Regions from separate parts of the Pseudoalteromonas distincta genome, predicted to be linked through region 2. Evidence: predicted binding sites of a transcription regulator. Region 2 holds the regulator's gene; the other holds the start of a gene.
The links. The regulator NrdR, encoded in region 2, represses ribonucleotide reductase genes. The targets are predictions, from matches to a motif close to AAACACNANATNTNGTGTTT.
Positions count from the first base shown of each region.

Region 1: the regulator NrdR is predicted to act here: its motif matches at 2,220-2,239, upstream of nrdA (class 1a ribonucleoside-diphosphate reductase subunit alpha).

Region 1 covers NZ_CP040558.1:1,420,010-1,431,593, forward strand. The annotation lists gene nrdA (class 1a ribonucleoside-diphosphate reductase subunit alpha) at 1-2,100, opposite strand, end outside; gene FFU37_RS06290 (HAD family hydrolase) at 2,509-3,189, opposite strand; gene ubiG (bifunctional 2-polyprenyl-6-hydroxyphenol methylase/3-demethylubiquinol 3-O-methyltransferase UbiG) at 3,189-3,899, opposite strand; gene gyrA (DNA topoisomerase (ATP-hydrolyzing) subunit A) at 4,076-6,775, shown strand; gene serC (3-phosphoserine/phosphohydroxythreonine transaminase) at 6,934-8,016, shown strand; gene aroA (3-phosphoshikimate 1-carboxyvinyltransferase) at 8,016-9,293, shown strand; gene cmk ((d)CMP kinase) at 9,400-10,110, shown strand; gene rpsA (30S ribosomal protein S1) at 10,206-11,584, shown strand, end outside.
Region 2 covers NZ_CP040558.1:2,669,884-2,681,467, reverse strand. The annotation lists gene FFU37_RS11935 (response regulator) at 118-486, shown strand; gene thrA (bifunctional aspartate kinase/homoserine dehydrogenase I) at 715-3,132, shown strand; gene thrB (homoserine kinase) at 3,142-4,077, shown strand; gene thrC (threonine synthase) at 4,089-5,372, shown strand; gene glyA (serine hydroxymethyltransferase) at 5,642-6,898, shown strand; gene nrdR (transcriptional regulator NrdR) at 7,314-7,763, shown strand; gene ribD (bifunctional diaminohydroxyphosphoribosylaminopyrimidine deaminase/5-amino-6-(5-phosphoribosylamino)uracil reductase RibD) at 7,930-9,063, shown strand; gene FFU37_RS11900 (riboflavin synthase) at 9,080-9,733, shown strand; gene ribBA (bifunctional 3,4-dihydroxy-2-butanone-4-phosphate synthase/GTP cyclohydrolase II) at 9,763-10,875, shown strand; gene ribH (6,7-dimethyl-8-ribityllumazine synthase) at 10,976-11,440, shown strand; gene nusB (transcription antitermination factor NusB) at 11,456-11,584, shown strand, end outside.

The DNA of each region.
Region 1 (11,584 bases), 1.2 Mb from region 2:
ATCATAATTTGTATTTGCAGAAATTGTTTGGTCAACAAATTTTTGCATTATGCCAACAAGCTGCAAGTAACCATCGTTTGATGGAATGTCCCATAGTAGCTCGTACTGATCTTTTAAACGCTCATACTCAGGAACAACTTGTTTTAAAATACCGTCTTTACTTGCTTTAACGCTAATATGTCCACGTGGTGGCTCAATACCGTTAGTTGCGTTAGAGATTTGCGACGATGTTTCTGATGGCATTAACGCACTTAGTGTTGAGTTACGCATACCGTGCTCTTTAATACTTGCACGTAGTGTATCCCAATCAAGATGAAGTGGTTCATCACAAATTTTATCTAAATCACGTTTGTACGTATCTGTTGGCATAATACCTTGTGAATACGTTGTTTCGTTAAACTTAGGACACGCGCCACGCTCTTTAGCAAGCTCGTTTGATGCTTTCATTAAGTAATATTGAATAGCTTCAAAGGTTTTATGTGTTAATGCATTAGCACTGCCATCAGAATAACGCTTACCGTTTTTAGCTAGGTAGTATGCGTAGTTAATTACGCCTATTCCTAGTGTACGACGACCCATAGTTGCATTTTTAGCAGCCGGTACAGGGTAGTCTTGGAAATCAAGTAAGTTATCAAGTGCGCGTACTGCAAGTTCAGCTAGCTCTTCAAGCTCATCAAGTGACTCTATTGCACCTAGGTTAAACGCAGAAAGTGTACAAAGGGCAATTTCGCCTTCTTCGTCATTCACGTTATTAAGTGGCTTAGTTGGCAATGCAATTTCTAAACATAAGTTAGATTGGCGAATTGGCGCAACTTTAGAAATAAATGGGCTGTGTGTATTACAGTGATCCACATTTTGTAAATAAATACGACCAGTACTTGCACGCTCTTGCGCAAACATTGAGAAAAGCTCAATGGCTTTAATGCGTTTTTTACGAATAGACTCGTCTTGTTCGTATTTAACGTAAAGTGCGTCAAACTCAGCTTGGTCTTCAAAAAATGCATCATAAAGGCCAGGCACATCTGATGGGCTAAATAATGTAATGTAGTCATCTTTAATTAAACGAGAGTACATTAGTTTATTAAACTGTACGCCGTAATCTAGGTGACGAACGCGGTTGTCATCTACACCACGGTTATTTTTAAGTACAAGTAGGTTCTCTACTTCTAAATGCCAAAGCGGGTAGAATAATGTTGCTGCGCCGCCACGTACACCACCTTGTGAACAGCTTTTAACCGCTGTTTGAAAGTGCTTATAAAAAGGGATACACCCTGTGTGATACGCTTCGCCGTTACGAATGTGGCTACCTAGCGCACGTATTCTACCTGCATTAATACCAATTCCCGCACGTTGTGAAACGTATTTAACAATAGCTGACGACGTTGCATTGATTGAATCAAGGCTGTCGCCACATTCAATTAATACACACGAGCTAAATTGGCGAGTAGGCGTACGTACACCCGACATAATTGGCGTTGGTAGAGATATTTTAAATAAAGATACTGCATCGTAAAAACGTTTAATGTAATCAGTACGTGTTTCACGTGGGTAATCTGAAAATAAGCTTGCCGCAACTAAAATATATAAAAACTGTGCACTTTCGTATATTTCACCCGATACACGGTTTTGAACGAGGTACTTACCTTCAAGTTGCTTTACAGCAGCGTAGCTAAAGTTAAGATCGCGAGAATGGTCAAGGTATGCATCAAGCTCATCTAACTCTTGCTCTGTGTAATCTACTAGTAAATGAGCATCGTAGCGTTTATCGCCAACCATTTTTGTTACGTGGTCAAATAAACGTGGTGGCTCAAATTGACCGTACGCTTTTTTACGTAAATGGAATACAGCTAAACGTGCAGCTAAGTATTGGTAATCAGGCGATTCTTTTGAAATCTGATCCGCTGCTGCTTTAATGATGGTTTCGTGAATGTCTTTAGTACGAATACCGTCGTAAAACTGAATGTGCGACTTTAATTCAACTTGCGAAACCGAAACGTTGTTTAAACCTTCGGCGGCCCACTCAATAACGCGATGGATCTTATCCAGATCAAGAGGCTCTTTACGCCCGTCACGTTTGCTTACAGATAACTGTTGGTTCATTTGCCTGTATTCCTTGGGAATTATGTATTTTGACCAATGCTTTATACCTCGCCGGGGCAAGGTATATACTCATTTATTATAAGTTTCGCCATATTTGCGAATTTAATTGAATAACATTTGGCCACAATATCTGGTGTTGTTCAATTTAGAGATCACAAGATAGTGTGGTCTGAGTTGTTTTGCAAGGGACATAATTGCCCCTATTTGTGGATAACTTCGGGATAACGTATTTGTGTTAGTAGACACTCACCTTCGAACAATCATTTAAGTTGAAATATGCAAAAATCAACTAATGATCTGCTAAATTTACGCATTTTAAAAATAAATTTTGACTGCTTTTTTTATCAGCAAGCTTTGCGTAAAAACTAACACAATCACAATATATAGTGTTTATTAATTAACATGGCACTATATATGGTTAAAACCATCAATTGGGCTTTGCCAGTTAAAATCAGCATTCCAGCTGTTGGCTTCATCAATACTTGGTATGTAGCCCCAAAGTGCCGTTGCTGTGCGCATACCTGCGGCTTTGCCTGCTTGTATGTCTCGCTGTGCATCACCAATGTACAAACAGCGTTTTGGTTGCACTCCCATAAGCTTTGCACAGTATAGCAGCGGTAAAGGGGATGGCTTAGCTTCAGCTAAGGTGTCGCCACTTATTACTACACTAGCATTTTTCAATGCGGGAATTGCTGCCACTAAAGGATCAGTTAAAAACCCTGGTTTGTTAGTCATGATCCCCCATTTGATCTTTTTCTGATCAAGGGCAATAAGCAACGATTCAACACCGCTGAAGCAATGCGTGTGATTTGCTATGTTTGCAGCGTATTCGTCGACTAATTGCTTAATAAGTTCGCTTTGAGGTTGTGTGTCCCATAACTCTTTAAAACCAGCCTCTAATAATGCGCCTGCGCCGTTAGATGCCGCAGGGCGGTATACATCACTACTAACAGGCTCTATTTTATTATTAATGAGAACTGCATTTAAAGCCGCACCTAAATCATCAGCGGTGTCGAGTAGAGTGCCGTCTAGATCAAATAAAAATGCATCGTACTCAATAAGGGGGAGGGGGGCTTGAGAGTTAGCCATTAAGCTAACTTCTCAAAGTACAGTATGTAATTTACGCTAACGTCACTATTGAGCGTATATTGCTTTGATAGTGGATTATAAGAAAGGCCTGTACTTGCACGAACTTTTAAACCCGCTTGCTCTGCCCATGTAATAAGCTGCGCAGGTTTTATAAACTTTTTATGGTCGTGTGTACCTTCAGGGACCATTTTTAATAGCTTTTCAGCGCCAACAATGGCGTATAAATATGCCTTAGGTGTTTTGTTTAGGGTTGAAAAAAACACGTCTGCGCCTGGTTTGGCAAGTGCAGCTACGGCATGAATGATAGATGCTGGGTCGGGAACGTGCTCAAGCATTTCCATACAGGTTATTACATCAAAGCGCTCTGGGTGTTGCGATGCAAACTCTTCTGCTGGCACTTTTATGTAATCTACATTTACGCCAGTTTCTAAACTGTGCAACTTAGCAACAGTTAAAGGCTCTTGCCCCATGTCGATGCCAGTTACTTTTGCGCCCATGCGCGCCATGCTTTGGCTTAAAATACCGCCACCACAGCCAACATCGAGTGTTTCTTTATCGAATAAGCCTTGCGTTTTGTTTGCTATAAAGTCTAAACGTAACGGGTTAATTTCGTGAAGAGGTTTGAATTCTCCGTCTAGGTCCCACCAACGCTCGGCGATGGCTTCAAATTTTGCTATTTCTGCGTGATCTACATTTTGATGTTCGGTCATAAAATACTTCCTCGTCAATCTGAGGCCATTATATAGGGCTAAATTGATAAATCGCAAAGTTTTGCGCCTGTAAATTAAAATTAATTGTGATAGCATGGCTGTTAGAAATAATAACAATACTCTTAATACCCAATACCGGGTTGTTGAGAGCTGATACTGAAGGAATGTGATATCAAATGACTGATCTCGCCAATGAAATTCTGCCAGTCAATATTGAAGACGAGTTAAAAAACTCCTACTTAGATTACGCAATGAGCGTAATTGTAGGACGTGCATTACCAGACGTACGTGACGGCTTAAAACCTGTTCATCGCCGCGTTTTGTTTGCAATGAACGAGCTTAGTAATGACTGGAACAAGCCTTACAAAAAATCGGCCCGTGTGGTCGGTGACGTAATCGGTAAATACCACCCACACGGCGACAGTGCAGTTTATGACACGATAGTTCGTATGGCTCAGCCATTCTCACTGCGTTATATGCTAGTAGATGGCCAAGGTAACTTCGGTTCGGTTGATGGTGATTCAGCAGCGGCAATGCGTTATACAGAAGTACGTATGGCTAAAATGTCGCATGAGTTATTAGCCGATCTTGAAAAAGAAACGGTTGATTTCGTTCCTAACTACGATGGCACTGAGTTCATCCCTGATGTTTTACCAACGAAAGTTCCTAATTTATTAGTGAATGGTTCGTCAGGTATTGCAGTAGGTATGGCTACAAATATACCACCACATAACTTAACTGAAGTTGTAAATGGTTGTTTGGCACTTATTCAAAATCCAGATTTAACTATTTTAGAGTTAATGGATTATATCCCTGGTCCTGATTTCCCAACGGCTGCAATTATCAACGGTAAGAAGGGTATTGAACAAGCCTACTTAACTGGCCGTGGTAAAGTGTACATGCGTGCACGCGCCGACATCGAAACCGATGAAAAAACAGGCCGTGAAACAATTATCGTTCACGAAATTCCTTATCAAGTTAATAAAGCTCGTTTAATTGAAAAAATTGCTGAGCTGGTTAAAGATAAGAAAATTGAAGGTATTAGTGCTCTACGTGATGAATCAGATAAAGACGGTATGCGTATCGTTATTGAAATTAAACGTGGTGACGTAGGCGAAGTTATTTTAAACAACTTGTATTCACAAACTCAGTTACAAACTGTGTTTGGTATGAATATGGTTGCGCTAATTAATAACCAACCTAAATGTTTCAATTTAAAAGAAATGTTAGAAGAGTTTATTATTCACCGTCGTGAAGTAGTAACTCGTCGTACAGTATTTGATTTACGTAAAGCCCGTGACCGTGCACACACGCTTGAAGGCTTAGCGATTGCGCTTGCGAACATTGACCCAATTATCGAACTTATTCGTAAATCCCCTACACCTGCTGAAGCTAAAATTGCTTTAACAGCGCGTCCGTGGGAATTAGGTAATGTACAAGGTATGCTTGAAAAAGCAGGTGAAGACAATGTTGCTCGTCCAGATTGGTTAGCAAGCGAACTTGGTATTCGCGATGGTCAATATTATATCTCTGAGCAACAAGCTCAAGCAATTCTTGATTTGCGTTTACATAAGCTAACAGGTCTTGAACACGAAAAAATCTTAACCGAATACCAAGCGTTATTAGAACTAATTGCTGAACTACTTTATATTTTGGCAACTCCTGAGCGTTTAATGGAAGTTATACGTGACGAGCTAGTTGAAATTAAAGAGCAATATGGTGATGAGCGTCGCACTGAAATTAATGCCGCTGCTCACGATATCAGCCTTGAAGACTTAATTACTGAAGAAAACGTAGTCGTAACGCTTTCTCACGAAGGGTATGTGAAGTATCAAGCATTGTCTGATTACGAAGCACAGCGTCGTGGTGGTAAAGGTAAGTCAGCAACGAAGATGAAAGACGAAGATTTCATTGAGCGTCTATTAGTTGCAAATACACACGATACTATATTGTGTTTCTCTACGGCCGGTCGTTTATATTGGCTTAAAGTGTATCAGTTACCACTAGCGAGTCGTGCAGCGCGCGGTAAGCCAATTGTTAACTTGTTACCACTTGAAGCTGATGAACGTATTACTGCTATATTGCCAGTACGCGAGTACGCAGAAGATAAATACATCTTTATGGCAACAGCGTTTGGTACAGTTAAGAAAACACCATTAACGGCTTACAGCCGTCAACGTGCAAGCGGTATTATTGCTGTTAACTTGAATGATGGCGATAGCCTGATTGGGGTTGATATTACCGATGGTAGCAACGAAATTATGTTGTTCACTGATGCAGGTAAAGTTGTACGCTTTAAAGAAGCTGAAGAAACAACAGTTGTTGATGAAAACGGTAACCCAGTATTAGACGAAGAAGGTAACCCTGAGATTCGTTTCAAAGGTGTTCGCCCAATGGGTCGTACTGCTACAGGTGTTCGTGGTATTAAAATGGCCGATGATCAACGCGTAGTATCGTTAATTGTACCAAAAACTGACGGTGCTATTTTAACGGTAACTGAAAATGGTTACGGTAAGCGTACACAACTAGAAGATTACCCATCTAAGAGCCGTGCAACACAGGGTGTTGTATCTATCAAGGTGAGTGAGCGTAACGGTGCTGTTGTTGGTGCTGTACAAGTTGATGATAACGACGAAATCATGATTATTTCAAATCGTGGTACCTTAGTACGTACTCGCGTTAATGAAGTTTCTACGGTTGGACGTAACACCCAAGGTGTTATTTTGATCAGAACTATTGACGAAGAGCAAGTAGTTGGTTTACAACGTATAGAAGAGATTGAAGTTACAGAAAGTGACTTGATTGATATTGAAGACGTTGAAACTGTAGATACGGTTATTGATGAAGTAGCGGATGATAATCCTCCTTCAGAATAATTGATATTGAAAAAGCGGCCTTGGCCGCTTTTTTTAATGTTGTTGAAAAAAATTAATAGGGTGTGAAGTTATATTCATTCACTAAAACTCAAAGGTTTAGTGGGTGGGTATTGAGCGTTCATGCTTAGTAGTTAAATTACTGGAATGAGGCAAAGGTAATGAGTAAATATAATTTTTGTGCGGGGCCAGCTATGCTTCCGCAAGCGGTTATGAAAAAAGCACAAAAAGAGTTTCTAGATTGGCAAGATTTAGGTGTGTCTGTGATGGAAATAAGCCATCGTAGCAAAGAGTTTTTAGCCCTTACAGCTAAATGTGAAGCCAGCCTTCGTCGTCTAATGAATATCAGTGATGAATTTGAAGTGCTGTTTATGCATGGCGGTGGTCGTGGTCAGTTTAGTGCTGTGCCATTAAATTTACACCAAGAAGGCAAAGTTGCGGTTTATTGCGAAAACGGCGTGTGGTCAAAAAGTGCAACAGACGAGGCCAACAAGTTTACTCAAGCAACCTCTATTGATGTGCGTAATGATGACAATGGCGAGTTTTCTATTAAACAGGTTGCTGATTGGGTGTTACCAGAAGATGCATCTTACATTCACTATTGCCCTAACGAAACGGTTGACGGCTTAGAAATTTTTGATGTACCAAGCCACCCAACTGCACCGATCGTTGCTGATATGTCGTCAACTATTTTATCACGCGAAATAGACGTTAATAAATTTGATTTAATTTACGCTGGTGCGCAAAAAAATATCGGCCCGTCGGGCATATCAATCGTTATTGTTCGTAAAACATTACTTGAGCGTGAAGGCTTACCTAAGCCAGGCATTTTAGATTACGCATTAGAAGCAAAACAAGGCAGCATGTTTAACACGCCTCCTACATTTGCTTGGTATTTAGCTGCTGAAGTATTTCAATGGCTTGAAAGTAATGGTGGCGTAAAAGCGATGGAAGTTCAAAATATTGCTAAAGCGCAGCTACTTTATGACTTTATTGATGAATCGAGCTTTTATACCAATAAAGTAGCTAAACATTGCCGTTCACGTATGAATGTTCCGTTTTGGCTTAATGATGAAAGCTTAAATGATAAGTTTGTTGCTCAGTCTAAAGATGCAGGGTTACTTGCTCTTGAAGGCCACAGAATTGTGGGCGGTATGCGCGCAAGTATTTATAACGCAATGCCTATTGAAGGTGTTCAAGCACTTGTAGACTTTATGGCTGCTTTTGCAAAGGAGCACAGCTAATGGAGCAGCTTCGTTTAGAACCTATTTCTAGAGTAAATGGCACAGTAACCCTACCAGGTTCAAAGAGTCTATCGAACAGAATTTTATTATTAGCAGCACTTGCAAGCGGTACTACCGTTGTAGAAAACTTACTTGATAGTGACGATATACGCCATATGCTGGGCGCCTTAAAGTTATTAGGTGTAAATGTAACTTTAAATGATGAACGCACTGTAGCCACCGTAGAGGGTGTTAGTGGTGTGTTTAATACACCGACTGAGCCATTGTTTTTAGGTAATGCGGGTACTGCTTATAGACCTTTAACGGCAGTACTTGCTGCCGTTAAAGGTGAGTACGAGCTAATAGGCGAGCCACGTATGGAAGAGCGCCCAATAGGGCACTTGGTTGACGCGCTGCAAGCATTGGGTGGTGATGTTACTTATACAAAGCACAAAGACTACCCACCACTTAAAATTGTGGGTGGCCAAATAAAAGGCGGTGAAGTTGAAATTGACGGCAGTATTTCAAGTCAATTTTTAACCGCTCTATTAATGGCAGCGCCATTATTTAACGGTGATACAACAATAACTATTAAAGGTACTTTAGTCTCTAAACCTTATATTGATATTACACTTGATGTAATGGCACGTTTTGGGATTAATGTTGAGCACAGTGATTATGCAACTTTTAAAGTTAAAGGTGGTCAACAATATCAATCATTAGATCGCATAATGGTTGAAGGCGATGCATCTTCTGCTTCTTACTTTGTTGCTGCGGCTGCAATTGCAGGCGGTGAGATTGAAATTAAGGGCGTTGGCGCTAAATCGGTTCAAGGTGATATAGGCTTTGCCAAAGTAATGGAGCAAGTAGGCGCAAAAATTGATTGGTATGATGAACGTTTAGTTGTTCGCAAAGGCGAATTAAAAGGCGTGGATATTGACGCCAATGCAATTCCTGATGCAGCCATGACTCTTGCAACTGTTGCTCTTTTTGCCAAAGGCCCAACAGCCATTCGTAACATTTATAACTGGCGAGTAAAAGAGACAGACCGTTTATATGCAATGGCAACTGAGCTTCGTAAAGTAGGCGCACAGGTTGTAGAAGGTGAAGATTTTATAGAGATCACCCCACCTGAAACATTTAATGATGTTGCTGTTGATACTTACGACGATCACCGTATAGCCATGTGTTTTGCAATGGTTGCCGTTGGTGGAAAGCCAATAACAATTAATGATCCAAAGTGTACCTATAAAACATTTCCTACATTTTTCAATGTTTTAGCGTCAGTCAGTGAATAAGCTAATTAGAAGTAATTACAAAAGTTACACACTAATAGCAGATATATTTTAATAACTGACGTATAATGTCGCGGTTTATTTAGGTGTGCATTGCAGGAGGTTTTAAATGCAGGCGTTATTAATGCCCGTGATCACCGTTGATGGCCCAAGTGGTTCAGGTAAAGGAACTGTTTGTCGCTTGTTAGCCGACAAGTTAGGGTGGGATGTATTAGATAGCGGTGCGATTTATCGTGTTTTATCTTTAGCTGCACTTCATCACCAAATTGCATTAGACAATGAAGAAGGGCTTGTCCCGCTTGCTGCAAATTTAGATGTGCAGTTCTTGGTAGATAGCCAAACTAATGCAGGAAAAGTTATTTTAGAAGGCGAAGATGTCACCACTACTATTCGTAATGAAGAAGTAGGCGCTGCGGCATCAAAAGTTGCAGCATTACCTCGCGTTCGTGAAGCGTTATTACGTCGCCAGCGTGCATTTCGCACTGAAAATGGCTTAATTGCCGACGGCCGTGATATGGGCACTGTGGTTTTTCAAGATGCGCCGTTAAAAATATATTTAACAGCAAGTGCACAAGAGCGTGCTCGTAGACGCTTTGTTGAGTTGAATACGCGCGGCCTTGATGTTACACTAAGTGGTCTATTACAGGACATTCAAGCTCGTGACGAGCGCGATATGAATCGCACCGTTGCTCCGCTTGTACCTGCAGAGGATGCTATTGAGATTGATACTAGCGATCTTAATGCACAGCAAGTGTTTGATAAGGTAATAACTTTATTGGATATTGCTATCTCTGAAGGTAAGCTTCCTAAACGAAGCTAAACACATTTTATGCGCCAGCAGGATGCCAGTGCTATTTTAACAACCCCATGCAGCATGGTTGCTTATTGGTATTAATATATGAGACGTATATTCGTATGTCAGAAAATTTTGCGCAGTTATTTGAAGAAAGCTTAAAGGGTTTTGAAGCAGAGCAAGGCTCTATCGTTAAAGGTACAGTAATCTCTATCGAGAATAACATTGTACTTGTAGATGCTGGTCTTAAATCAGAAAGTGCTATCCCTGCAGAGCAGTTCAAAAATGCTGCTGGTGAACTAGAAGTTGCTGTAGGCGACGAAGTAGATGTTGCACTAGATGCAATTGAAGACGGTTTCGGTGAAACTATCCTTTCTCGTGAGAAAGCTAAGCGTCACGAAGCATGGATCCGTCTTGAGAAAGCATGTGAAGAGCAAGAGACTGTTACTGGTGTTATCAACGGTAAAGTTAAAGGCGGTTTCACAGTTGAAGTTGATTCAATCCGTGCTTTCCTACCTGGTTCACTTGTTGATGTTCGTCCAGTACGTGACACAACTCACCTTGAAGGCAAAGAGCTTGAATTTAAAGTAATCAAGCTTGACCAAAAACGTAACAACGTTGTTGTTTCACGTCGTGCAGTTATCGAATCTGAAAACTCACAAGAACGTGAAGAGCTTCTTGCTAACCTTGTTGAAGGCCAAGAAGTTAAAGGTATCGTTAAGAACCTTACTGACTACGGTGCATTCGTTGACCTTGGTGGTGTTGATGGTCTACTACACATTACTGATATGGCTTGGAAGCGTGTTAAGCACCCTTCAGAAATCGTTAATGTTGGCGACGAAATCGCAGTTAAAGTTCTAAAATTCGACAAAGATAAAACTCGTGTATCTCTAGGCCTTAAACAGCTTGGTGAAGATCCATGGGCAGCTATTGCCGGTCGTTACCCAGAAGGTTCTAAACTTTCTGGTCGTGTTACTAACCTTACAGATTACGGCTGTTTCGTGGAAATCGAAGAAGGCGTTGAAGGTTTAGTACACGTTTCTGAAATGGATTGGACTAACAAGAACATCCATCCTTCAAAAGTTGTAAGCCTTGGCGACACTGTTGAAGTTATGGTTTTAGAAATTGACGAAGAACGTCGTCGTATTTCTCTTGGTCTTAAGCAATGTATTGCTAATCCTTGGCAGGAATTTGCTCGTCTACAAAACAAAGGCGATCAAGTTACTGGTAAGATCAAATCAATCACTGACTTCGGTATCTTTATCGGTCTTGACGGTGGTATTGACGGTCTTGTACACCTTTCAGACATTTCTTGGAATACACCTGGCGAAGAAGCTGTACGTGAATTCAAGAAAGGCGACGAAATCACTGCTATCGTATTGCAAGTTGACCCAGAGCGTGAACGTATCTCTCTAGGTGTTAAGCAAATCGAAGCTGACCCATTCAATAACTACCTTGATGCAAACAAAAAAGGTGCTATTGTTAAAGGTAAAGTGACTGA
Region 2 (11,584 bases):
TATATTTATCATTGCATTGAATTATTAATGCGCTAAGTATTTAGATGCGTGTTAAAGTGTCCTGAGTGCAAAGAAAGATGGTCTTTTAATAACTTTGATGGTTGTGTAGTAGTAAACATGATGAAATTTTCTATATTAGTCTGTGATGATTCTGCTGTTGCTCGTAAACAAGTCGTGCGGTGTTTAAATGAGTGTATAGACGCAGATATACAACAAGCTATAAATGGAGCAAACGCCCTCGATCTTTTAAGAGCACAAAACTTTGATTTACTGTGCCTAGACCTCACCATGCCAGAGGTTGATGGTATACAAGTACTTGAAACTATAAAAACAGAAAAAATAGAGTGCTTTGTGTTGGTTATTTCTGCTGATATACAGGAAAAAATGAAGCAACGAGTCGCCCAACTTGGCGCAATTGATTTTATTGATAAACCTATTAATAAATCAAGCTTGAATGAAATATTGCATAAATTTGGCATTCATTAGGTTTTTTCATGTTAAAAAAGGCTGTTTTATCTTTTAATTTAGGGTTGACAGCATAGCCTTTGTTAAGGCAGTCTTAACATATGAAAACAATTAATCGCGTACTGACCATTATTATTACAACCATCATTCTTACTGGATAGTGGCATAGGTCGGTGCAACAAATTTAAAGGCCTGTGTTCACTTAGAACACAGGCCTTTTTTCGTTTTATGGGATGAGGAACATAAACAATGCGAGTTTTAAAATTTGGTGGGTCTTCACTTGCCGATTATGCATGCTTACAACAGGTAGCTCAGTTAGTTAAAGCACAGTTAAAAGATGAAATGTTATTGGTGCTTTCTGCTCCAGGTGGAATGACCGATTCGCTAGTTGCACTTGCAAGTGCTGCAGAGCAAGGCTTAGATTTTTCGCAGCAATGGCAAGCATTAGCGAGTCGTTGTGAAGGCTTAAAAGCTGACGTTGAAAAAAGTGGCGTAGTAGTTACAAGCTGGCCAGACCTAGGCGAGCTTAAAAATAAATTAGATGGCGTGTCGCTTATACAGTGTTGCCCTGATCAAGTTCGCGCATTTGTAATTAGCTTTGGAGAGCGCGTTAGCGTTTCTTTAATGCAGGCTTTATTGAGCTCACAAGATGCAAGGTACTTAGAAGCAACAAGCTGTATTGCTTCAACTGGTGGCTACATTGATGCAGAAGCTGATTTAGTGGCAAGTAAAGCTCGCTTTCAAGCTGTGCTTAAAGAAAACCCTGCAACTATTTATATTATGCCTGGTTTTACGGCGAGTAATGATAAAGGTGAGCTTACAACGCTTGGCCGTAATGGTTCAGATTACTCAGCAGCTATTGCTGCGGCATGTTTAGAAGCTGAGATTTGCCAAATTTGGACTGACGTTGATGGCGTATATAGCGCTGATCCTCGTTATATTAAAAAAGCCACTAAAGTCGATTTTTTATCTTATAAAGAAGCGATGGAACTTTCTTACTTTGGTGCAAAAGTACTTCACCCAAAAACAATTTTACCGTGTGCTAAAGCAGGCGTGCCATGTGAAATTAAAAATACGCATAACCCAGACGCACAAGGCTCATTAATTGGTAATGATTATTCATCTGATGAGCCCGTAAAAGCGCTTTCTAGCTTACAAGACCTTGCAATGTTAACTGTTTCAGGCCCTGGCATGAAAGGTAAAGTAGGCATGGCGTCTAAGGTATTTAACGCGCTTGCTCACGATAACGTATCAATTGTATTGATCACGCAATCATCATGTGAATTTAGCATTAGTTTTTGTGTGCACGAAACAGACCTAGCACTTGCACTCGATGCGCTACAAACTGCATTTGAGCTTGAATTACAAGCAGGGCTTATTGAGCCTGTACAAGTACAGCGTAATTTAGCTATTGTTACTTTAGTGGGCGACAACATGCGCGCACACCGTGGCTTAGCGGCTAAGTTTTTTGCATCGCTTGCACAAGCGCAAGTAAATATTGTGGCAATTGCACAGGATTCTACAGAAAGTGCTATTTCTGCGGTAATTGATGGTGAGTTATGTAATGACGCTGTAAAAATATGCCATGAAAATTTTTTCACGCATGTGCCGTCAATTGATGTGTTTTTACTAGGTTGTGGCTTAGTAGGGCAAGAGCTTATTAATCAGCTTGAACGTCAGCAAGCTTGGCTTGAAAAGCGTAATATTAAACTTAACTTGTATGGTGTTGCTAACTCTCGTCAATTACACCTTGATAACGAAGGCATCGCTTTTAGTGATTGGCAGCAAAAATTGGCCTCATCTGAGCAAGCATTTGATTTAAAATTAGTAGAGCAATTTGTTAAGCAAAACCACTTAGTGAATCCGGTACTAGTAGATTGTACATCTTCAGATGCACTTGCTGCGCAGTATGTAGACTTTTTAAATGCAGGTTTTCATGTGGTTGCAGCTAATAAAAAAGCGACAACAAGCTCATACACGTATTACCAAGATTTAATAGCTGCTACGCAAAAGAATAATCGTAAATTTTTATACGAAACTAACGTTGGTGCAGGTTTACCAGTAATCGATAACTTGCAGTCATTATTTGGTGCCGGTGATGAGTTACTAGAGTTTAGCGGTATTTTATCAGGCTCACTTTCGTATATGTTTGGCGCACTTCAAGATGGTTTATCACTTTCTGAGGCAACTATTAAAGCCAAAGAAAGCGGTTTTACTGAGCCAGATCCTCGTGATGATTTATCGGGTACCGATGTAGCACGTAAGTTACTGATCATTGCTCGCGAAGCCGGTATGAAGTTGGAGCTAAGCGATATCGAAGTTGAGTCAGTATTACCACAAGGTTTTGCACAAGGTGATAGCGTTGATGAGTTTATGGCAAAACTACCAAGCCTAGATGCTGATTTTAATGACCGCATTCAAAGTGCTGCGAGCGAAGGAAAGGTACTTCGTTATGTAGGTACAATTAAAGAAGGTCACTGTAAAGTAGGTATTGAGGCTGTTGATGAAAAACATGCGCTTAATGTAATTCGCGATGGCGAAAACGCGCTTGCTATTTTAAGCCAATACTACCAGCCACGTCCGTTTGTAATTCGTGGTTATGGTGCCGGCTCTGAAGTAACAGCAGCGGGTGTATTTGCTGATATTTTAAAAACGCTATCGCGCTAGGAGCTCGTTATGATTGAAGTATATGCCCCGGCGTCTATTGGTAATTTTGCAGTGGGTTTTGATGCTCTTGGCGCAGCGCTTGCGCCAATTGATGGTAGTTTATTGGGCGATGTAGCTGTTGTAAGTGCAGCACCAAGTGACGAATTTATTTGTACTGGCGACTACGCTCACAAGTTACCAAGTGATGCGAATGAAAACTTAGCGTACCAGTGTTTAGTACATTTTAGAGCGCATGTTGCGCCTGATATGCCAAGCGTAAAGCTCGAGCTTAAAAAGAATTTACCAATTGGATCTGGACTTGGTTCTAGTGCATGCTCGGTCGTGGCTACCTTTGCTGCCCTTGATAAGTTTGCACAAACTAACTTAAGTCAGGTTGAGCTTATTGAGCTTATGGCTGACTTTGAAGCTGTAGTGAGCGGTGGTCGTCATTACGACAACATCACGCCATGCTATCTAGGTGGTTTGCAATTAACAGGTGATTTAATCCCTGATAAATCGATTGCACTGCCTGTTGATGAAAATTGGTACTACGTTGCTGCGTTCCCTGGTTTTTCACTCAACACTGCAAAAGCGCGCTCGGTTTTACCAAAAGAGTTGAGCATGCACGCAAGTGTTGAGTTTGCACAGCGTTTGTCGGCATTTAGTAGCTTACTGTTAACGAATCGTTTTGACGATGCGCTAAGCATAATGAAAGATGAAATAGCAGAACCTTACCGCGCACCGCTTATTGAAGGTTTTAGTGAAGCCAAAGCAAACTTACCAGCGCTGGGTGCTGAAATAGTGAGTATTTCGGGCGCAGGACCCACCTTGTTTAGTGTATGTAAAACACTTGAAGCTGCACAGCAATGCGCGCAGTGGTTAGAGGCAAATTACATTAACGAGCAAGGCTTTTGTCACATTTGTAAATTAGATAACGACGGCACGCGTCAATTAACAGTTTTATAGGATAGGTAGTCATGCAATTACATAATTTAAAAGATAGCTCACAAAAAGTGTCGTTCGTTGAAGCCGTAAAAACAGGTTTGGGTCGTAATCAAGGTGTGTTTTTCCCTGAATCCCTTGCCCCACTGTCCGATGTTGATGCTTTACTTGATATGGACTTTGTTACACGCAGTGGCAAAATATTATCTCACCTAATTGGTGATGAGCTGCCAAGCGACACTGTGGCACAAATGGTTGAAAATGCATTTAACTTTCCAGTTAAGCTGGTGGAAGTTGAAGAGAATACATACTGCTTAGAGTTGTTTCATGGTCCTACGCTTGCGTTTAAAGACTTTGGTGGTCGCTTTATGGCTGAGTGTTTAGCGCAATTTAATAAAGATGAAAAAGTAACTATTTTAACCGCAACATCGGGCGATACTGGTGCAGCCGTTGCACATGCTTTTTATAACAAGCCGAATATCGATGTTGTCATCTTATATCCTAAAGGCAAAATTTCACTTGCTCAGCAAAAGCTATTTACTACGTTAGGTAACAATATTCATTGTTACGCAGTTGATGGCAGTTTTGATGATTGCCAAGAGTTGGTTAAAAATGCCTTTTTAGATGAAGAAGTTAAATCAACACTTGGGCTTAATTCTGCTAATTCAATTAATATTAGCCGTTTAGTTGCTCAGGTTTGTTATTACTTTGAGGCCATTGCACAACTACCAAAAGAAAAACGCGCAACAGCGCATATATCAGTGCCAAGTGGCAACTTTGGTAATGTATGTGCTGCAATGATTGGTGCGGTTATTGGCTTACCTGTAGGTAAATTAAGTGCAACAACCAACCAAAATGATACTGTGCCGCGCTTTATGCTTGATAAAACCTGGACGCCAAACGCAACACTTGAGTCGCTTTCAAATGCAATGGATGTAAGTAAGCCAAACAACTGGCCGCGTGTGCAAACAATGTTAGATTATAACTGGTTTAGCTACGATAACTTTTATTCAACTAGCGTAAACGAAGAAGACACACAATCGGTGATGAAAAAAATTCAACAAACGGGTTATGTTGCAGAGCCTCACACTGCTATTGCGTACCAAGGTCTTGTTGAAAATCGAGCGCCTGGTGCAGCGGGTATCTTTTTAGCCACAGCTCATCCTGCTAAGTTTAAAGAAAGCGTAGAGGGTATTTTAAATATTGAATTAGGTATGCCAAAACCACTTAGCGACGCACTAGCAAAACCATGCCTAGCAAGCGATATAAAGGCCGATTACGACGCATTACGTACAGAAATACTTGCTAAACTTGGCTAAGTTAATTAATTCAAAAAGGCGGTTAAGCCGCCTTTTTTTATAACTTTAGGCTATTAAATCTAGTGAGTTGTATTTACTAATTAAATGTAGGAAATAGCATTCATTTAAAATCGTTATGGTTTTATAAGAAAATATCATCTTAAAAAGTCTGTGAAATAGTTTCAATCCCTGTTTAAATATCCTCAACTTAAGAGCGTAGGCAAAGAGTCGTTTAAAGCGTACAATAAAGCCTCTAAAAAACACCATACACGTTGCCCTAGGAGACCCCAATGTTAGAACGTAGCATGAATATTTCGGATTTTGATCCAGAGTTATTTGACGCGATAAACAAAGAAACTGCTCGCCAAGAAGAGCACATTGAACTAATCGCTTCAGAAAACTACTGTAGCCCACGCGTACTAGAAGCGCAGGGTTCACAGCTTACAAATAAATACGCAGAAGGTTACCCTGGCAAACGTTATTATGGCGGTTGTGAGCACGTTGATGTTGTTGAGCAATTAGCAATTGACCGTGCTAACGAGTTATTTGGTTCTGACTACGCAAACGTACAACCACATGCTGGTTCGCAAGCTAATGCTGCTGTTTTTCTAGCGCTATTAGAAGCAGGCGACACTGTACTTGGTATGAGCTTAGCTCATGGTGGTCACTTAACTCACGGATCACACGTAAGCTTCTCTGGTAAGCTTTACAATGCAATTCAATACGGACTAGATGAAACAACGGGCGAAATTGATTACGCACAGGTTGAAGCACTAGCACTTGAGCATAAACCAAAAATGATTATTGGTGGTTTCTCAGCGTACTCAGGTATTGTTGATTGGGCTAAATTCCGTGAAATTGCTGACAAAGTAGGTGCTTACCTGTTTGTTGATATGGCTCACGTTGCAGGTTTAATTGCGGCAGGCGTTTACCCAAGCCCAGTTCCTCATGCACATGTTGTAACTACAACTACGCATAAAACACTTGCTGGTCCTCGTGGTGGTTTAATTATCTCTGCATGTGGCGACGAAGCAATCTATAAAAAGCTTAACAGCGCAGTTTTCCCTGGTGGCCAAGGTGGTCCTTTATGTCATGTTATTGCAGCAAAAGCAGTGGCATTTAAAGAAGCGCTTCAACCAGAATTTAAAGTATACCAAACACAAGTTGTTAAAAACGCAAAAGCAATGGTTGCTGTAATGCAAGAGCGCGGCTACAAAATCGTATCTGACAAAACTGAAAACCACTTATTCCTACTCGATTTAATCGATAAAGATATTACTGGTAAAGATGCAGATGCAGCCCTTGGTAACGCTAACATCACAGTTAACAAAAACTCAGTGCCAAACGATCCACGTTCTCCGTTTGTAACATCTGGTTTGCGTATTGGTTCTCCTGCAATCACTCGTCGTGGTTTCAAAGAAGAAGAATCAAAAGAGCTTGCTGGCTGGATTTGTGACGTACTAGATAACATCACTGATGAATCTGTACAGGCGCAAGTTAAAGAAAAAGTTAAAGCAATTTGTGCAAAATTACCTGTTTACGCTTAATTGCATAAGCAGCAGTAATTTAGATCACATAGGATAGGGGCCTGTTTATCTTTCGAGGTTTAATTTGCAGTAGTATGTTTGGTTTTTAGGCAAGGCAGAGTCTATGTAGTGTGGTTACTCCACACAAATAGGCGATAACGCAGCATAAATGGCAAACATGCACTGCCCTCGGGTTCGTCCTAGGGGCTATTTACTCTTTGTTGCTTACATGGATGTAGGTAAGGGGCGTGAGCAGGACGCGGAAGCTTTGCTCGGTTTTTACTTAGCCCACTAGGTTACAAACCTCGCGCCGCGATTAAATCGCCCCTAGATAGAACAAATTTAATCCTGAAAGGTCAACAGACCCTATTTTTTTGCTAAGATTAAAGGCCGCTAAATAGCGGCCTTTTTTGTTTTAAAACGGAAGTACCGAGCTATGCATTGTCCATTTTGTACCGCAAAAGATACTAAAGTTATTGACTCACGCCTTGTTGGTGGAGGCCATCAAGTTCGCAGGCGCCGTGAGTGCAACGACTGCCATGAGCGCTTTACTACATTTGAAGGCGCTGAACTGGTTATGCCTCGTGTTATTAAACAAGACGGCAGCCGCGAACCATTTAACGAAGATAAATTATTAAATGGCTTAAATCGCGCACTCGAAAAACGCCCAGTGAGCACAGAGCAAGTAGACGAAGTAGTGAATATAATAAAATCGCAGTTGCGTGCTACAGGTGAGCGAGAAATTTCAAGCCATTTGGTTGGTGAATGCATTATGGAAGCCCTCAAAAAGCTCGATAAAGTAGCGTATGTAAGATTTGCCTCTGTTTATCGCTCGTTTGAAGATATACGCGAATTTGGCGAAGAAATTGCCCGCTTAGGGGAGTAATACCAATTTTATTAAAAATATGATCATTCTATCGCATTAAATAGCGCACTCACTGCGTTAAAAATTATTCATATAGAACAACTATATGTCATAATTTTCGCCTTGTTATTGCGCTATCTTCTTAGCGCTATAATGGACCACTTATTTAACGCAATTGGTATAATAAATGCTTAACCAAATTACTTTTACTGAACATGATGAAATGTATATGGCACGCGCCATAGAGCTTGCCAAAAAAGGTCGGTTTACTACCACACCTAACCCTAATGTTGGCTGTGTTTTAGTTAAAAATAATCAAATAATTGGTGAGGGGTTCCATCAATTAGCTGGTCAAGGTCATGCAGAAGTAAATGCACTGGCTGTCGCTGGAAAAAATGCACAAGGTGCAACGGCTTATGTAACGCTTGAACCGTGTAGTCATTATGGCCGTACGCCACCGTGCGCCGAAGGCTTAAAAGCTGCCGGTGTGGTAAAAGTAATTGCTGCTATGGTTGATACAAATCCACAAGTTGCTGGCAAAGGCCTTAAAATACTGAGCGACGCGGGTATTGACGTTGCTTACGGGTTACTCGAATCACAAGCTCGCGCACTTAACGTTGGCTTTTTTAAGCGTATGGAGCAAGGCTTACCTTATGTGATTTGCAAAATGGCAGCGAGTATTGATGGTAAAACAGCGCTTAAAAATGGGCAAAGTAAGTGGATCACAAGTCCTGCTGCTCGACAAGACGTACAATTATACCGAGCGAAAAGCTGCGCTATTTTAACCGGTGCCGATACAGTGTTAGTCGATGATGCTAAACTTAATGTGCGACTAAGTGAGCTGCCTTGCACACTGCCTACTGATTTGCCGCTTCGCCAGCCCGTGCGTGTTATAATTGACTCTCAAAACCGTTTAACACCTGACCTTGCTTTATTTGAAATCCAAAGTGATGTAATAATATTTACGACTAAGGTTGATAAATCATTGCAATGGCCGCATTTTGTAAAGCATATTGAAGTCAGTGAAAGTAACGGTAAAGTTGATTTACAAGCCGTTTTAGAAAAACTTGGGCAACTGCAGTTTAATAATGTTTGGCTTGAAGCTGGCGCAACACTTGCTGGTAAAATGACAGAGCTTAATTTAGTTGACGAGTTTGTTTTTTATTTAGCGCCTAAACTAATGGGCCATGATGCAAAAAGTTTAGTTAATTTTCCTGAATTGACGAGTATGCAAAACACCGTTGATTTAACATTTAATGAATGTGCGCGCATTGGTGACGATTTACGTATCACCGCGTCAAAACTCATTAAAATCACTTAATAAAAAGAGTAGTGCTATGTTTACTGGGATAATAGAAGCCACAGGCAAAATTGCTTTATTACAAAAAAAACAAGGCGACTTAGCCATTCGTATCCAAAGTGCTGATCTTGATATGACAGACGTAAAGTTAGGTGACAGCATTGCAACTAATGGTGTTTGCTTAACTGTAGTTGATAAACATATTGATGGTTTTAGTGCGGATTTATCTAATGAGACGATTAGTTTGACCGGTTTTGCTCACTATGCTTTAGGACAAACGGTGAATCTTGAAAAAGCCATGCAACCTGTTTCTCGTTTAGGCGGTCATTTAGTGTCTGGCCATGTTGATGGTATCGCAACAATTACAAGTATTACAGCAAACGCCAGAGCAACAGAATATTGGCTTACAACAGACGAAAATTTAATGAAATACATTCCGTACAAAGGTTCGGTATGTATTGATGGTATAAGCCTGACAGTAAACGCTGTAGAGGGCAATAAATTCAAATTAACAATTGTCCCACACACGAGTGAGCAAACCACAATTGCTCATTTTAAAGTAGGTACCCAAGTTAATTTAGAAGTCGATCAAATTGCACGTTATTTAGAGCGCCTTATAAAGGGTGCAGAGCAACCAACGGGCTCTGATATTTCGATGAGCTTACTCGCTAAAGCGGGTTTTATTAAATAACGAAACTGACAACTTACACGAGCAAATTTATGAATTTACACAGTGCGCAAGAAATCATCGACGATATTAAAGCCGGTAAAATGGTTATTTTAATGGATGATGAAGATAGAGAAAATGAAGGCGATTTAATAATAGCTGCTGAGCATATTAGCGCAGAAGCGATTAATTTCATGGCTACCCATGGCCGTGGTTTAATTTGTTTAACCATGACGCAAGAGCGTTGCGAGCAACTTGATTTACCGTTAATGGTTAAAAACAATGGTGCAGCATTTTCGACTAACTTTACAATGTCGATAGAAGCATCAAAAGGTGTTACAACCGGTATTTCAGCAGCAGATAGAGCGCGTACAGTGCAAGCGGCTATAGCTAAAGGCGCAGTCCCAAGTGATATTGTTCAGCCTGGACATATTTTTCCTATTATGGCGCAACCTGGTGGCGTATTAACTCGCGCAGGACACACTGAAGCTGGCTGTGATTTAGCGCGTTTAGCTGGACTTGAAGCATCATCTGTTATTGTTGAAATACTTAATGCTGACGGCACTATGGCACGTCGCCCTGATTTAGAAGTTTTTGCGAAAGAGCACGATATTAAAATTGGCACCATTGCTGATTTAATCGAATACCGCAACTTAAACGAAACAACAATTGAGCAAGTAGCAAAATGTAAGTTACCAACTGTTCATGGTGAATTTGATTTAGTTACTTACAAAGACACAATTGACGGCCAGTTACATTACGTATTGCTCAAAGGCGATATAAAAGATCAAGAGCCGACAAATGTACGTGTACATTTGCAAAGTACCTTTAACGATATTCTACTTTCAGACAGAAGTGCTGACCGTAGCTGGGGTCTTTCTGAAGCAATGGCCTACATTGCTAAAAATGAAGGTGCTTTAGTTATTTTAGGTAAGCAAGAAAGCACTGAAGAGCTAGAGGCAACTGTGAAAGCATTTGCAGCAGCTGATGCCGGCGAAAGCGTTACGCCACGTAAATTCAAAGGTACATCTCGTACTGTTGGCGTAGGTTCGCAAATACTTGCCGATCTTGGAATTAAACAAATGCGATTAATGAGTCGCCCTAAAAAGTACCATGCACTTTCGGGCTTTCATTTAGAAGTTGTTGATTACGTTGAGCCACAATAAGCATCACGCTTAAACTAGGCTATTATTTTATTTTTATGGTATGATGCGCAGCAATTTTTGCGCAATCGCAACCGCTTGAACTTATTTTTAGGGTTATCAAATGAAAATTATTGAAGGTAATAAGTACGCTCCAGGCAAAAAATTTGCCATTGTCATTTCTCGTTTTAATGACTTTATTGGTAGCAGCCTCCTTGCAGGTGCTGTTGATGAGCTAAAACGCACAGGTGGCGTATCAGATGACGACATTACCGTTATTTATGTGCCAGGCGCGGTAGAATTACCTTTAGCGGCTAAACGCGTTGCGGCAAAAAAAGAGTATGATGCAATCATCGCATTAGGCGTAGTGATCAGAGGTGGTACACCACACTTTGACCTAGTTGCTGGCGAATCAAACAAAGGTCTTGCGCAAGTATCACTTGAGTATGATATCCCGGTTGCATTTGGCGTATTAACCACAGAAAGCATTGAACAAGCAATTGAGCGTGCTGGCACCAAAATGGGCAATAAAGGCGGCGAAGCTGCTTTAGGCGCGCTTGAAATGGTTAATGTGTTAGATAAAATTTAAGTTTAAGGAATTTTTGTGAAACCAGCAGCAAGACGTAAAGCACGTATCTTAGCACTCCAAGCCGTTTATTCTTGGCAAATAAGTGGCAATTTAATTGCCGATATCGAACAACAAATGTTGATCGAAACAGACGTTACTAAAATT